DNA from 2 places in the Massilia sp. CFBP9012 genome. Region 2 is predicted to be linked to the other one. Evidence: predicted binding sites of a transcription regulator. Region 2 holds the regulator's gene; the other holds the start of a gene.
What was found. The regulator LexA, encoded in region 2, represses DNA repair genes until DNA is damaged. The targets are predictions, from matches to a motif close to ACTGTATNNNNATACAGT.
Positions count from the first base shown of each region.

Region 1 (7,813 bases), on a different contig from region 2:
ACCGTCGGCAACAGCCACGCATAGCCGACGCGCAGCTCCATCAAGGTCGCGCCGCTCACCGCACACCAGGCCAGCGGAATCAGCCAATAGAGCGGGTGGGCTCGGCATGCCAGCAGTCCCCCCAGCGTGGCGACAGCGGTTGGATCGGGCGCGATGCCGAATACTTCAGCGTGGCTCCAGCTGTGGCCGCTGCCCAGCGCGAGCAGCGGATACCCGAGCACTGCCAGGCCGGAGAAGCCCAGCGCCACCTGCTTTTGCATGCCAGCCGGTGCGGCGCCGTGCGATCGCAGCGCCATGAAGCACAACATCACGGACTGCACGCCGAAGGCGAGCGCGAACCAGGGACCGGCCGTGTTGATGTCCGCGTAACGATCGAGGTGATATGCCCAGCCGACCCAGGCCCAGGCCACGGCCAGCACCAGCAACGCGATGCGGCGGGTGTTGACGCCAGGGCGCGCAATGCAGCCGATGACGATCAGGCCAGCCGCCAGCGCCAGGAGATGCGCGGGCCAGACCGCCTCGTTGTACAGCGCGATGAGCCGGAAGTAACTGCGTTGCGAGAACATCAGAAAGTCCGACAGCCTGTAGGTCGCCCACTCGGTCCACCACCCGCTCATGCCAGCCTTTCGGCATCCTGGGCGATGCGCTTGCGCAGGGCCTCGTCGGGCATGCGGCCGGTGCCGGCCAGCAGGTTCTCGCGCACGTGGGCCACGTTCGAGGTGGCGGGAATCGCGCAGGTGACGCCGGGGTGGGACACGATGAACTTCAGCAGTGCCTGGGCCCAGGTGGTGCAGCCGATGTCCGCGGCCCAGCGGGGCAGCGGCTTGCCGGCCAAGGCTTGGGTCAGGTCACCCTGGCGGAACGGCCGGTTGACGATCACGCCGATGCGGCGCTCGCGCGCCAGCGGCAGGATGCGCTGCTCTACCTCACGATCGAGGGCGTTGTACGAGATTTGTACGAAGTCGATGGGGTGGGAGGCCATGATTTTCTCGATCTCGCCGTGGCGCCGGCCTTCGGACGTCGTGATGCCGACATAGCGCAGCCGCCCTTCCTTCTTCATCGCCAGCAGGGTCTTGAGGTGTTCTTCCCACGACAGCAGGTTATGCACCTGCAGCAGGTCGAAGCGCGGCACGCGCCACAGTTTTCGGGAAGTCTCGATCTGCTGCACGCCGCGGGCGCCGCCGCTGATCCACACCTTGTCGGCCGAGAACAAGGTCGGCGGCTTGATGGCTTGTATCGCTTCGCCGATCACGTCCTGGGCCGAGCCGTACATCGGGGACGAGTCGATCATCCTGCCGCCGCTAGCAAGGAACTGGCGCATCACCTCCTGGCATTCCTTGCGAGCCTGCGGATCGCGGCCGACGTTAAAGGTGATCCAGCTGCCCAGGCCGATGACAGGTATCTGCTCACCGGACGAGGGGATCGGGCGGGTGAGCAGCGGCGCCGGGGCTGGCGCGGCGTGCAGCATTGGCAGGGCCAGGCTGCCAGATGCGGCGAGCATTGCTTGCAATAGGCGGCGGCGTGAAGGTGAGTCCAGTATCATCCTTGTTCCTCGCATGGCTGAGTGCAGGAATCAACAGGATACTGCGTCTAAAGATGAGATGGCGCTGCCATCAGTGCTGTTCCGGCCCGGACGGCGGCTTGTCGCCCAGTTGACGCCGCAGACGCCGATTGTCGAACGAGAGCGTTACGATCGCAATGATCGTCAGCACGGCAAATGCGTTTTTGCCGAGATAGTGCCAGAAGGCCCATGCTGCCCCTGCTGCGACGAGGCCCGTCAACAGCAGCAGAGAGCGGTCTTTAAATGATATCTCGGGGATCATTTTATGAGCATCGGCGGATACGACATGATCGCGTGGAGCGGGTGAAGGGAATCGAACCCTCGTATGAAGCTTGGGAAGCTGCCGTTCTACCATTGAACTACACCCGCGTTGCCAGCATTCTACGCGCGTTTGGGACGGTTTGACAATTTCCCGTCCCTCCCGCGCCTGCCCCGGATCAATCCGGCTGCTCGACCGTATACCCCTTCGCCGCCAGCGCCGAGATCACTCCTTTCGGGTCGAAGATATCCTCGATCTTCAGGACGGCGAAGGTCGAGGCATTGGCCGCGAGCGCCTTCTCGGCCGAAGCGATCCATTTCTCGTTCGCGCGCGTCCTCATGTGCTTGAATTCGGGCTCGGCATCGAATGCCGCGCTATTCATCAGGGCGCCGGAACAGGCCTCTTCGCGGCTGGTGAAGTCCAGCTTGCGCATTTCATCCACATCGCCCTTGGCCCAGGCATTGGCGCGCCGGCTGGCGGCCTCGAGGTCCTGCTCCAGCGTGGACATCGTGCGCGTCAGGCAGGCGGCGTCGCCCAGGGTCGATTTCTTGAAGTTCTTCAGCACCGTGCGCGCATTGTCCATCGGCAGCTGGAAGGTCGACGCGGTCTCCTTCAGCTTCGCCTTCTTGACCAGGTCCAGCAGCGGCTTGCGCACCGCGTAGCTGTCGACCAGGCCCGCTTGCTTGCGCGCGGCGTTCGACAACACCTCCGCCGCGAAGATCGGGCGCTCACGTTCGACGTCGTCGTTCTCGGGCAGGTACTTGGACTTGAACGTGGTCCAGCGCGCATACTCTTGCGCCGGCATCACGTCACGCAAGCTTGCGCCATCCGGATTCTTGCGCATGCCGATGAAGCTTGGCAGCAGTGTGATCCCCCTGAAGAAACCCGGGCTGGCCGAGACGCTTGGCGCCGACAGGTATTCCTGCGAATTCCGGATGACGTTTTCGACTTCGTGCGAGCGCCACTGCATGTCCTTCGGTACCGGCCCGTACATGCCGAACACCCACAACACATGATCGCCCTTCGACACTTTCCACATGCCCGGCCCAGGACGCTGGGCCACGACGTGGATCTGCTCCGGCGCCGGCTCGGCGGCGCTGTCGGCAACATCGACGGCGGCCTGCGCCGTGACGGCCACATCATCCGATTGCGCCCAGGCGGGAGCGGTCAGCATGCATATGCAGAAAGCGGGTACGGCGAGTTTGCTCATGAAATGATCCGGTGATGGGAATCGCCAGATCTTACGCCAATGGCATCGTTGGCGAACCTGCTGTAACGCGGCTGTTTCAATTACATGAACAGCGCATACTGTGCATATAAGTGCATATATCAGGCTTCCCGCGGCTCCGACGCATCTGGCCTGTCCAATAATTCCTGCGCCAGCTTCAAGCCCTCGACCATCACCGAAAACGCCTCGTGCTTGGTCGCTTCGTCCGGCACGCGCAACACGTACGACGGGTGATAAATCGTCACCACCCAGCTGTCGCCATGGCGCACCGGCCGTCCCAGCTTGTCCTTCAGGGTCACGCTCCCGGTCTGCAGCACCGACTTGAGCGCGGTCGCGCCCATCGCCACGATGACCTTGGGTTGTCGCGTGGCGATTTCTTTCCCGAGCCAGTAGTGGCAGGCCTCGATCTCCTTCTGCGCCGGCGTCTTGTGCAGGCGCCGCTTGCCGCGCGGCTCCCACTTGAAATGCTTGACGGCATTGGTGATGTAGACGCCCTTGCGCTCCACGCCGGCCTGCTCGAACACGCGGTCGAGCAGCTTGCCGGCCGGGCCGACGAAGGGCTGCCCTGCCAGGTCTTCCTGGTCGCCCGGCTGTTCGCCGACGAGCATGATCTTCGCGTGCTTTGGCCCTTCGCCGCCGACCGCCTGGGTTGCGTGTTCCCACAGCTCGCAGCGCCGGCACTCGTCCAGCTTCGACGGCTGCTGGCGCTCGGGCTGCGCCTTTTCGGCTTCGATCGGGATCGTGCGGCCGCTGCGCCTGCCCACCGCTTCGACCTGGCCAATGCGGCGCGCGCCAAGGCCGGCCTGGCTCACCAGGGACGGCACCAGCGCGCCTTCCGGCAGGTTCTTCCAGAAGCGCGAAGGAATATGGCTGTTCATGACCTGCGTGTTCAGGCGCGCCGGGTTGAAGATGCTGCGGTAATAGGTCAGCCACAGCGCCTCGCCCGCGTCATCCAGGTCGGCCGCGCTCGACATCAGGGGGCCGGTATGGTGCAGGGTGGCGCCGTCCCACAGCACGCTGGCGTCGGGCGTGGCGATCATCCAGGTCACTTTGCCCATGCGCGCGACGAAGTGTTCGGCCACCTGCGGCAAGACATCGTGGGCGGGTTCGAACCAGGCCACGAAATGGGGCGCGCCGGCCTCGATCGGCCGTTCGCGGAATCGGATGTAGGCGTGCATATCGTGTACCTCGCGCCGCACCCCCTTGACCATCGTGTGCAGCCGCTGCCCGTCGGGATCGGCGGGCGATTGCACGTCGTGCTCGCCCTGCTGCCAGCGCCAGATCACCTGGTACAGGAAGGCCCAGCGGTCATGGTCGCGAAAGCAGGCGGCGGTCTGCAGCATCTCCATCAGGGAGCGCGGAACTTGTGGCCTCGGCGCCGTTGCGTTAGAAGGCGCCTGCGCGTCTGCTCGCGCCTGGGACGACAGGAGGTCGCCTCCATGCTGCGCAGCCTCGCCCGGCGCCGGCGCACCTGAGAACAGGTCGGCGCCCGGTGCCCCCCAGGTTACTGCCTCAGGCGGCACGCCGGCGCGCAGCAGTTCGCGCGCCACCGCGCGCCATGCGGTGAAACCGTCCACCAGCAGCGGCCGGCCCGCGCGCACGCTCGCTACCGCGGTCGCGGCCAGGGCGGCGGCGCCGGCGTCCAGGTTCATGCCGCCTGCAACTCGGGCCACAGGTTCATCTGCTGCGGCGCATCGGCCATGTGCTTGCGCAGCAGGTCGGAACTGGTCGCTCCCTGCGCCGGCTTGTAGTCGGCGGTGACGACGAAGGGCGCGAGCTTCTTGAGGCTGCAGCGCAGGCGAGATAGATCTTCCCAGCGGATGCGGCGCAGGCGGCGCAGCTCGACGATGCGCTTGGCGTTGCGCAGGCCAATGCCGGGAATGCGCGGGATCAGCGATGCATCCACCCGGTTCAGGTCCATCGGAAAATGCTCGCGATTGCTCAAGGCCCAGGCCAGCTTGGGGTCGACGTCCAGCGCCAGGTTGCCCGTCTGCGGCATCAGTTCGCCGGCCGTGAAGCCGTAGCCGCGCAACAGAAAGTCGGCCTGGTACAGGCGGTGCTCGCGCAGCAGCGGCGGCGGCGCCAGCGGCACGCTGCCGGGGCTTTGCGGGATCGGGCTGAAGGCCGAGTAGTACACGCGCTTGAGCTTATAGCTGCCGTACAGCGTCTCGGCCGTGTTCAGGATGGTGTGGTCGTCGCTGGCGTCGGCGCCGACGATCATCTGCGTGCTCTGGCCGGCCGGCGCGAAGGCCGGCGCCTTCGGCTCCTCGGCTTTTTCGTCCAGCTTGCGCCGGATCGCGCCCATCGCCAGCTTGATCGTGTGGACGCTTTTCTCGGGTGCGAGGCGGGTCACGCTGTCGTGGGTCGGCAGCTCGATGTTCACCGACAGGCGGTCGGCCCAGCGGCCCGCTTCCTGGATCAGCAATGGATCGGCGTCGGGGATGGTCTTGAGGTGGATGTAGCCGCGGAACTGGTGCACCTCGCGCAACTGGCGCGCCACCGCTACCAGCTGCTCCATCGTGTAGTCGGCCGACTGGATGATGCCCGAGCTGAGGAACAAGCCGTCGATGTAGTTGCGCAGGTAAAAATCCTGGGTCAGCTTGACCACTTCGTCCACCGCGAAGCGCGCCCGCGGCACGTTCGAGGTGCGCCGGTTGATGCAGTACTGGCAGTCGTAGATGCAGAAATTGGTGAGCAGGATCTTGAGCAGCGAGACGCAGCGGCCGTCCGGCGTATAGCTGTGGCAGATGCCCATGCCGGTAGTGGCGCCCAGGCCGTCCTTGCCTTCGGAACCGCGCTTGGGCGCACCGCTGCTGGCGCAGGATGCGTCGTACTTGGCCGCGTCGGCCAGGATTTCGAGCTTGTCGTTGAGTTCCATCGCGCAGGCGTGACTGTATGGGCATACAGTATAGCGCGGCGTGCATACGCACACGGTGCGCTGGCGCAGCCGTGCGCGCCTGCTGGCGGTTCAAATGCGGTGCGTCAAACCGAAATCAAGCGTTCCGCCTGGGACAACTGTTGCGCTTCCATCCTGCTCGCGACCTTCGCCAGGTAGGCGCTGGCCGGCGCCACGCCGGCGCCGCCGGCCCGGTGCAGCCAGGCATAGGCCTCGACCAGGTCGCGCTGGGCGCCCTGCCCCGCCGCATACATCACGCCGAGGTTGAACTGGGCCCGCGCATGGCCCTGGCGCGCGGCGCACAGGTACCAGAAATGGGCCGCCTCGTAGTCGCGCTCCACGCCCTTGCCGCAGTCGTAGCGCAGCCCCAGCTCGAACTGCGCCAGCGCGTGCTTGTGGTCGGCCGCCTTGTGGAACCAGTCGGTCGCCTCGAACGGGTCACCGCTCTCCAGCCGGTCGAGCAGCGCGCCCACCATATACTGGGCCGGCGCGTAATCCTGGCCGGCCGCGCGCCGGTACCAGGCCAGGGCCTGCGCGCTGTCCTGTGCGACCCCGTTGCCACTCTCATAGCGCAGGCCCAGGTCGAACTGGGCCCGCAGGTGTCCCTGCTCGGCCGCCTTGCGATACCACTCGGTCGCCTGCGCAGGATCCTGCTCGACGCCGTCACCGGCATCGAGCAACTGCCCCAGCTGGTATTGGGCCGCCGGCAGTCCCTGCTCGGCAGCGCGCCGGTACCAGGCGGCCGCCTGCGCCACGTCGCGCGTCACGCCCTGTCCGTGCTCATAACGCATGCCGAGGCTGTTCTGGGCGCCGGCATGGCCCTGGTTTCCGGCGCGCCGGTACCACGCCAGGGCCAGCGCCTCGTCGCGCGCCACGCCGTGGCCGGTGTCGTAGATGAGCGCGAGATTGAACTGCGAGCTGGCATGCCCCTGCTCGCCGGCGCGGCCGTACCACAGGATCGCCTGCCGGCTGTCCTGCTCGACGTCCTGGCCCTTGTCGTAGCGCAGGCCGAGGTTGAACTGGGCCGGCGCATGGCCCTGCTCCGCCGCCTTGCGCATCCAGGCCAGCGCTTCGCGTGCGTCGCGCGCCACGCCCTGGCCGGCGTCGTAGCGCAGGCCCAGGTTGTACTGCGAGCGCATATAGCCCTGCTCGGCGGCGCGCCGGTACCAGTGCAGCGCCGCCTCCTGGTCCTGGGCCACGCCCTTGCCGGTCTCGAACATCATGCCCAGGTTGTGCTGCGCGCCCGGCTCGCCCTGGTCGGCCGCCTGGCTGAACCAGTGCAGCGCCTGGCCCACGTCGCTGGCCACGCCCTGGCCTTTCGCATACAGCCAGCCCAGGTTGTACTGGGCCGGCGCATAGCCCTGCTCGGCCGCGCGCCCATACCAGTGGGCCGCCTGGCCGAAGTCCTGCTCGACGCCCTGGCCCTTCTGCAGCATCACGCCGAGGTTGTACTGGGCCTGGGCCAGGTTCGATGCCGCCGCCATCCGGTACCATGCCACCGCCAGCTCGTCGTTCTTCGGCACGCCCTGGCCGCTCACATACATGAAGCCAAGGCTGTGCTGGGCCTGGGCCACGCCGCGCTCGGCCTGCGCCTTTACACGCAAGAATTCGGCGCTATAAGTGGGCGTGGCGCTCGATTGCAGCGTGGCGTCGAGCATGATCGGTCAGGCCTGCACCGCGCGCAGGGCGCCGCCCGACTGGGTGCGCAGCGCGGCCATGAAGTCGTGCAGCGAAATCGGGCGATAGAACAGATAGCCCTGCATCGTCAGGCAGCCGTTGGCGCGCAGGTAGCGCGCCTGCTCCTCGGTCTCGACGCCTTCGGCGATCAGGTTCAGGCCCAGGCCGCGCGCGATCGAGATGATCGCCAGG
Region 1 is NZ_JAXCWM010000005.1:132,159-139,971, reverse strand. Features, by position in the region: gene SOM61_RS09700 (DUF6064 family protein) at 1-566, opposite strand, end outside; gene SOM61_RS09695 (aldo/keto reductase) at 614-1,501, opposite strand; gene SOM61_RS09690 (hypothetical protein) at 1,614-1,823, opposite strand; tRNA gene SOM61_RS09685 (tRNA-Gly) at 1,857-1,930, opposite strand; gene SOM61_RS09680 (TraB/GumN family protein) at 1,999-3,030, opposite strand; gene SOM61_RS09675 (UdgX family uracil-DNA binding protein) at 3,150-4,700, opposite strand; gene SOM61_RS09670 (putative DNA modification/repair radical SAM protein) at 4,697-5,926, opposite strand; gene SOM61_RS09665 (tetratricopeptide repeat protein) at 6,031-7,602, opposite strand; gene SOM61_RS09660 (putative bifunctional diguanylate cyclase/phosphodiesterase) at 7,609-7,813, opposite strand, start outside.
Region 1: SOM61_RS09670 (putative DNA modification/repair radical SAM protein) is a predicted target of LexA. The motif match lies at 5,939-5,956, and genes of this name have one in related genera.

Region 2 (7,813 bases):
TCCGACTCGAAGCGGTCGATCTCTTCGCAGATGGCGACGATCTTCGGCGCATTGTCCATATCGTGCAGCATCGAGACGGCTTCCTGCACCTTCAGGCAGCACGACAGGCACAGCTCGGCCAGGCGCTTGGCTTCCGGCGTGACCGCGTGCAGGTCGTACAGCGACACGGTCTGGGCCGCGTCTTCCATCATGTCCAGGATGTCGTCCATGCGCGTGATCAGCTTGTGGATGTCGTCGCGGTCGAGCGGGGTGATGAAGGTCTTGTGCAGCAGGTCGACCGTGGCGTAGGTGATCTTGTCGGCCTGCTTCTCGATGGTCTCGACCGCGTGGGTACGGGTTTCCAGGTCATCGAAGTTGGTCATCAGGCCAACCATCTCGTGCGCACCCTTCACGCACAAGGCCGCGTGTTGGTTGAACAGTTCAAAGAAATTGCCCTCTTTGGGCAGGAAACGTCCAAACATTATTTTTCTCCGTGGAGTTCTCTCTGGGTCATGCCGCCGTCGTGGACAGATGACGACACTGTATATCGGTTTAATCGCCCTGATAAACGGCGAGGTTACCGCTGTAGTTGCCAAACTTGGTGTATTGGCCAATCCAGGTGAGGCGAATCGCCCCAATCGGACCGTTACGCTGCTTGCCGATGATGATCTCGGCAGTGCCCTTGTCGGGCGAATCCGGGTTGTAGACTTCGTCGCGGTACAGGAAGATGATCACGTCCGCATCCTGCTCGATAGCGCCGGATTCGCGCAAGTCGGACATCACGGGACGTTTATTGGGGCGTTGTTCCAGCGAGCGGTTCAGCTGCGACAGCGCGATCACGGGGCACTGCAGCTCCTTGGCCAGGCCTTTCAGCGAACGCGAGATCTCGGAGATCTCGGACGCGCGGTTGTCGCCCGGCTTCGAACCCTGCATCAGCTGCAGGTAGTCGACGATGATGAGCCCGAGCTTGCCGCACTGGCGCGCCAGGCGGCGCGCGCGTGCGCGCATCTCGATCGGGTTCAATGCGGGGGTTTCGTCGATGTACAGCTGCGCATCGTTCATCTTCTGGATGGCGTGCGTCAGGCGCGGCCAGTCCTCGTCGTTCAGGCGGCCGGTACGCAGGCGGTGCTGGTCGAGCTGGCCGACCGAGCCGAGCATACGCATGGCCAGCTGGGTGCCGCCCATCTCCATCGAGAACACGGCGACCGGCAGGCCGGCCTCGATCGCGACGTTCTCGCCGATGTTCACCGAGAACGCGGTCTTGCCCATCGACGGGCGGCCAGCGACGATGACGAGGTCGCCCGGCTGCAGGCCGGACGTCATGCGGTCGAGGTCGATGAAGCCGGTCGGCACGCCGGTGATCTCGCCCTGGTTCTCGCGCGAGTACAGTTCGTCGATGCGCTCGACCACCTGGGTCAGCAGCGGCTGCACCGCCAGCCAGCCCTGGGCGCCGCGGGCGCCCTGCTCGGCGATGGCGAAGATCCGCGACTCGGCCTCGTCGAGCATCTGCTTGACTTCCTTGCCCTGCGGATTGAAGGCATTGCCGGAAATCTCGTCGGCGACGGTGATCAGCTGGCGCAGGATGCCGCGGTCGCGCACGATCTCGGCGTAGCGGCGGATATTGGCGGCCGACGGCGTGTTCTGCGCCATCGCGTTCAGGTATTGCAGGCCACCCACCTCCTCGGCCTTGCCGAGCTGGTTGCAGGCTTCGTAGACCGTGATCACGTCGGCCGGCTTGCCGGCGTTGATCAGGCGGACCATCTGTTCGAAGATGATGCGGTGATCGTAACGGTAGAAGTCTTCCGCATGCATGAAGTCGGCGATGCGGTCCCAGGCGGCATTATCGCGCAGCAGGCCGCCGATGACGGACTGCTCTGCTTCGATGGAATGCGGGGGGATGCGCAGGGCTTCGATCTGCGGGTCTGAGGGTGCTGCGTTCATGGGCGGCATTATACCTTCTCCTGTCACACGGCTGTCATAATTGGTGAGTTTCAAAAGCAAAAAAGCCGGGAGAACCCGGCTTTTTTGTGTACTGCTTTTACTTCAGTTCAGCATTCGCTTAGGCAGCTTCGCCCACGACAGCGATGGTGATTTCCGACACGACGTCGGTGTGCAGTGCGACTGCAACCGGGAATTCGCCGGTGGTCTTCAGCGGGCCGGTCGGCAGGCGAACGGCAGCTTTTTCGACCGGGAAACCTTGCTTGCTCAGCGCTTCAGCGATGTCAGCGTTGGTGACCGAACCGAACAGACGGCCGTCGACGCCGGCCTTCTGGCCGATGGTGACGGTCAGGCCGCTCAGCTTGTCGCCTTGGGCTTGGGCGGCTGCCAGTTTCTCGGCGGCTGCTTTTTCCAGTTCGGCGCGCTTGGCTTCGAACTCGGCGACGGCGCCGGCGGTAGCGCGGCGAGCCATCTTTTGTGGGATCAGGAAGTTACGTGCGTAACCGTCCTTGACTTTGACGACGTCGCCCAGGTTGCCGACGTTGAGAACTTTTTCCAACAGAATGATTTGCATGTTTTATCTCCAGGATAGCTGACGTAACCGATTAACCGTGGTGCAGGTCGGTGTACGGCAGCAGCGCCAGGTAGCGGGCGCGCTTGATGGCGGTGTCGACCTGACGCTGGTAGTGCGCCTTGGTGCCGGTCAGACGTGCTGGCATGATCTTGCCGTTTTCCTGGACGAAGTCCTTCAGGGTGTCGACGTCTTTGTAGTCAACCTGCTCAACACCAGCGGCGGTGAAGCGGCAGAATTTCTTGCGCTTGAACAGCGGATTCTGCTGTTTGCGCTTGAGTTTTTCTTTAGCTTTGTTTTTGTCGAACTTTTTACCGAATGCCATTTGAGGCTCCTGTATATCTAAATTGCCGGTTAAGCGGCACTGAAATCAATGATGTGAAACACCAGGGCTTTGCTGTTGCGGTTTTTCCGTGCAAGGAATCCATCGAACCGGTAGCTGGCGCCGAGTTCGGCGCTGCCGAACCTGCCCGAAATCTCGCCCGCGGCGAACGCGGGGACTTCGAACTCGACCAGCCTGTCGATCCCGGCCTCTCTTTGCTGCGAACTGTGCAGCAAGACGGCTGAAACGATCGGCACGCCGGCCGGGGTGTAGCGCAGGACATCACGCTCGGCGATGGTCGCCACGAGCTGGAGCTGGTTCACCCGATTCGACTGCTATGGTTCTACGAAATTCCTGGGAAAAACTTAGGCAGCGGCAGCAGCTGGAGCAGCGGCTGCAGGAGCAGCGGCTTCTGCACGGTGGCTCTTGGCTGCGTCTTCGCGCTGCACCGATTTCATCATCGGCGACGGTGCGGTTTCTGCTTTCTTCATCTTGACGGTCAGATGACGCAGAACGGCATCATTGAACTTGAATGCGGTTTCCAGCTCGACCAGGGTCTCGTTGTCGCATTCGATGTTCAGGCAGATGTAGTGTGCTTTTGGCAGCTTCTGGATCTGGTAAGCCATTTGACGGCGGCCCCAGTCTTCGACGCGATGGATGTTACCGCCGCGGCTGGTCACCGTGGTCTTGTAACGCTCGATCATCGCCGGGACTTGCTCGCTCTGGTCCGGGTGGACGATAAAAACGATTTCATAATGACGCATGCAATACTCCTTGAGGACGTTTTACATAAATGCCCACCTCGGCGTCAAGACGAGTGTGGGAAGGGAACAGCCAGCTAGTATAGCGTGAAATGGGCAAAATGGGAACCTGGCTGTCAAGCGCTTCGTCCGCGCGCCACTCTCACTCGACAATTACCCTTGCAGGAAGCGTATTTTCCGTGTTGCGTGCGCTTTTTTTGCGCTTTTTCGTGTATATCCCTTGCGTATAGCAGAATACTGTACAAAAATACAGTCTATCTCTACCAACCCGTTTCGCAAGATATTTATGCTCAAGCTCACTGCAAGGCAAGAACAGATCCTTAACCTGATCAAGGAAGCGATCGAGAACACGGGTTTCCCTCCGACCCGGGCCGAAATCGCGGCCGAACTGGGCTTCCGCTCGGCCAATGCGGCCGAAGAACACCTGCAAGCCCTGGCGCGCAAGGGTGCGATCGAGATTTCGCCGGGCACCTCGCGCGGCATCCGCCTGGTCGGCGCCAGCGTCGAGCAGATCCCTATGCCGCCGCCCTCCCTGATGTCGCTGCCGCTGGTCGGCCGCGTCGCCGCCGGCAATCCGATCCTCGCGCAAGAGCACGTCGAAGCGACCTATAACGTCGACACCGCGATGTTCGCGGCGCGGCCCGACTTTTTACTCAAGGTAAAAGGCTGGTCGATGCGCGACGCCGGCATCATGGATGGCGACTTTTTGGCGGTCAAGAAGATCGACAGCGCCAAGAACGGCCAGATCGTCGTCGCCCGCCTGGGCGAAGAAGTCACCGTCAAGCGCTACCGCAAGACGGGCGACCTGGTCGAACTGCTGCCCGAGAACCCCGACTTCAAGATCATCGAAGTCACGCCCGACGAAGAGTTCGCGCTCGAGGGTCTGGCGGTGGGGTTGATGCGCAGCTGGAACTGATATAGCCGTCGATCCGTCGTTCCCGCGCAGGCGGGAACCCAAGTCATGTGCGTTGCCAATACGATCTGACGCAGCGTTAGCGCGAGCAACTTGGGTTCCCGCCTTCGCGGGAACGACGTTTATAGGCAGTCTTTACTGCTTGGCCTTGTTGACCACCGCATTGTGCTGGTCCACATACGCTTCGGTCGCGCTGCGCCATGCGGCGAAATCGGCCAATACCATCTTCGAATTGACTTTCGCTCCCTCGGCGATGTTCTGGCGCACCTGCTCCAGGTAGGCGGTCGAGGCGTCGGTTTCCTGCTTGTTCATCAGCTTGGCGATGTCGGGCGGGATGCGCTTGGTCAGCGGCGATTGCGTGTTCAGGTTGGTCACCATCTTGTTGTAGCAATCCTGCCAGCCGGTCACGGCCTTGTTCACGCGCTCGATCTCGTCATTCACCTTCGACACCGGCGGGATGCGCGGCGACGGGCAGCGGTACTCGCCGGCCTGCAGCTCGGCGCCATCGTAGCCCTTGATCCAGTAATCGATCTCGGCGCGGCGTTCGACGCGCTGCTGCATGATCACGAGCGAGTCGGCGGCCACCTTGTTGCCCTTGGCGGCCGACTTTTCAAACAACTCCTTTGCCTTGGCCTCGTCGACCGCGCCGGCCTCGCCATACCAGTACATCTGGCCCAGCTGCTGCTGGGCTTGTGGGTTGCCGGCATTGGCCAGCTTGGTGTACAGCTTGAGCGCGCCCGCAAAGTCTTTTTTCTCGAACAGGGCATTGGCATCCTCGAGCTCGCCGGCGAAGGCGGCGCCACTGAACGCGACAGACACCGCGAGGGACAGGCAGGACAGGAATCGTTTCATGGGCATACCGTAAGGCTGGGCTGGTAAAAGTCCATGATAGCCGTGTTTTACAGCTTGACTCAACCGCAAAAATGACAGGGCCGGCAATTGCCGGCCCTGTCAGGACAGTTTTACCCCGCTTTACGCATCCAGCGCCTGGCGGAAGTCGCCGACCAGGTCATCGGTGTCCTCGATGCCCACCGACACCCGGATCAAGCCTTCCGCGATGCCCATGCTGGCGCGCCGCTCGGGACCCATTTCGAAGAAGATCGTGTGCGCCACCGGAATCACGAGAGTGCGGTTGTCGCCCAGGTTCGAGGCCGGGATCGCCAGTTTGAGGCGGTTCAGGTAGTCGAACGGGTCGATGTCTTGTTTCAGCTCGAAGCTCAACAGCGAGCCGCCGGAGCGGAACAGCGCATCGACGATCGCGTGCTGCGGGTGCGAGGCCAGGCCCGGATAATGCACCGCAGCGACGCGCTCGTCGGCTTCGAGCATCGTCGCCAGGGCCAGCGCATTGGCGCAGGTACGCTCCATGCGCAGGGCCAGCGTCTCGGCGCCGACCGCGATGTGGTGCGCCGCTTCCGGCCCCAGCGCGGCGCCGAAGTCGCGCAGCGCCTTGGCCCGCAGCTGGGCCATGCCTTGCGCACCTGACGCCTGCTTCCTGAAGTTCTGGGCGATGTTCGGATACGCGGCCCAGTCGAACAGGCCGGTATCGGTCAGCGCGCCGCCCAGTGCGATGCCGTGGCCGCCGATCGACTTGGTCAGCGAATTGACCACCAGCCCGGCATGCACGTCTTTCGGACGGAACAGCCAGGGCGTGGTCATCGTGTTGTCGACCACGTACAGGATGCCGCGTGCACGGCACAGTTCGCCGATGCGGGCCAGGTCCGCCACTTGCGTGCGCGGATTGGCGATGGTCTCGACGAACACCAGGCGGGTGTTCGGGGTCAAGGCCGCTTCGACCTGGGCCACGTCGGTGGCATCGACGAAAGCGACGTCGACGCCCTGCCCCGCCACCGTCTGCCACAGGCTGTTGGTGTTCCCGAACAGGAAGCTCGACGACACGATGTGGTCGCCGGCTTTCAACAATGCCTGGAACAGCGCGCCGATCGCCGCCATGCCGGTGCCGAAGCACAGGGTGGCGACGCCGTCTTCCATCTTGCTGATCTTGTCTTCCAGGGCCGACACCGTCGGGTTGCCCTGGCGGCCGTAGCGAAAGCCCGGCTCCTTGCCCTGGAACACCGACGCCAGCTGGCGCGCGTCGGCATAACCGAAGGCGACCGAGGTGTGCACCGGCTTGTGCAGCGAACCCTGCTCGATCGTCTTGCGACGATCGTTGTGCAGGATGGTGGTGGTGAAGCCGTAGCGCTTGTTATCCGACATGGCTTACTCGGCGGCCACCGGCGGGTTCAGGTTGAGCTGGGTGCGCACCTTGTCCTCGTTGCCGTCCTTGCTCGACGGGGCGTGGCGCGCCGATTCCTGGCGATCAAGATATTCCGGGGTCACGTCGCCGGTGACATAGACGCCGTCGAAGCACGATGCCTCGAAGTTCTTGAGCTCAGGATTGACGTCCGAGATCGCGCGCTTGAGTGCGTCGACGTCCTGGTACACCACGCGGTCGGCCGTGATCTCGCGGCACACTTCTTCGGTCGTGCGGCCGTGGGCGATCAGTTCGTCGCGGGTCGGCATGTCGATGCCGTACACGTTCGGGTACAGCACCGGTGGCGCGGCCGAAGCGAAGAAGACTTTGCGGGCGCCGGCTTCGCGCGCCATCTGCACGATCTCGCGGCTGGTGGTGCCGCGCACGATCGAATCATCGACCAGCAGCACGTTCTTGTCCTTGAACTCGGAGCTGATCGCGTTCAGTTTCTGGCGCACCGATTTCTTGCGCATGCCCTGGCCCGGCATGATGAAGGTGCGGCCGATGTAGCGGTTCTTGATGAAGCCTTCGCGGTATTCGACGCCCAGTTTCAAGGCCAGCTGGATCGCGGCCGGACGCGAGGAATCGGGGATCGGCATCACCACGTCGATCTCGTCGACCGGGATTTCGCGGCTGACCTTATCGGCCAGGTATTCACCCATGCGCAGGCGGGTGGCATACACCGAGGCGCCGTCGATCACGGAATCGGGACGCGCCAGGTAGACGAATTCGAAGGCGCAGGGATTGAGCGATGGATTCACGGCGCACTGGCGCTCGTGCAGCTGGTTGTTTTCGTCGATGAAGACCGCCTCGCCCGGCGCGATGTCGCGCACGAAGCGGAAGCCCAGGCCTTCCAGGGCGACCGATTCGCTGGCCACCAGGTATTCATTGCCCTGCTCGGTCTCGTTGATGCCCAGGCACAGTGGACGGATGCCGAACGGGTCACGGAAGGCCAGCAGGCCGTGGCCGGCGATCTGCGCCACCACGGCGTAGGCGCCGCGCACGCGGCGGTGCACGGCGGCGACCGCCTTGAACACGGCGTCGGCGTCGAGCGAGTAGCCGTCGGCCGCTTCCTGGA
Region 2 is NZ_JAXCWM010000002.1:35,723-43,535, forward strand. Features, by position in the region: gene SOM61_RS02835 (DUF47 domain-containing protein) at 1-461, opposite strand, end outside; gene SOM61_RS02840 (replicative DNA helicase) at 532-1,929, opposite strand; gene rplI (50S ribosomal protein L9) at 2,039-2,491, opposite strand; gene rpsR (30S ribosomal protein S18) at 2,523-2,813, opposite strand; gene priB (primosomal replication protein N) at 2,843-3,133, opposite strand; gene rpsF (30S ribosomal protein S6) at 3,176-3,574, opposite strand; gene lexA (transcriptional repressor LexA) at 3,858-4,487, shown strand; gene SOM61_RS02870 (tetratricopeptide repeat protein) at 4,620-5,336, opposite strand; gene SOM61_RS02875 (cystathionine gamma-synthase family protein) at 5,457-6,698, opposite strand; gene purF (amidophosphoribosyltransferase) at 6,702-7,813, opposite strand, start outside.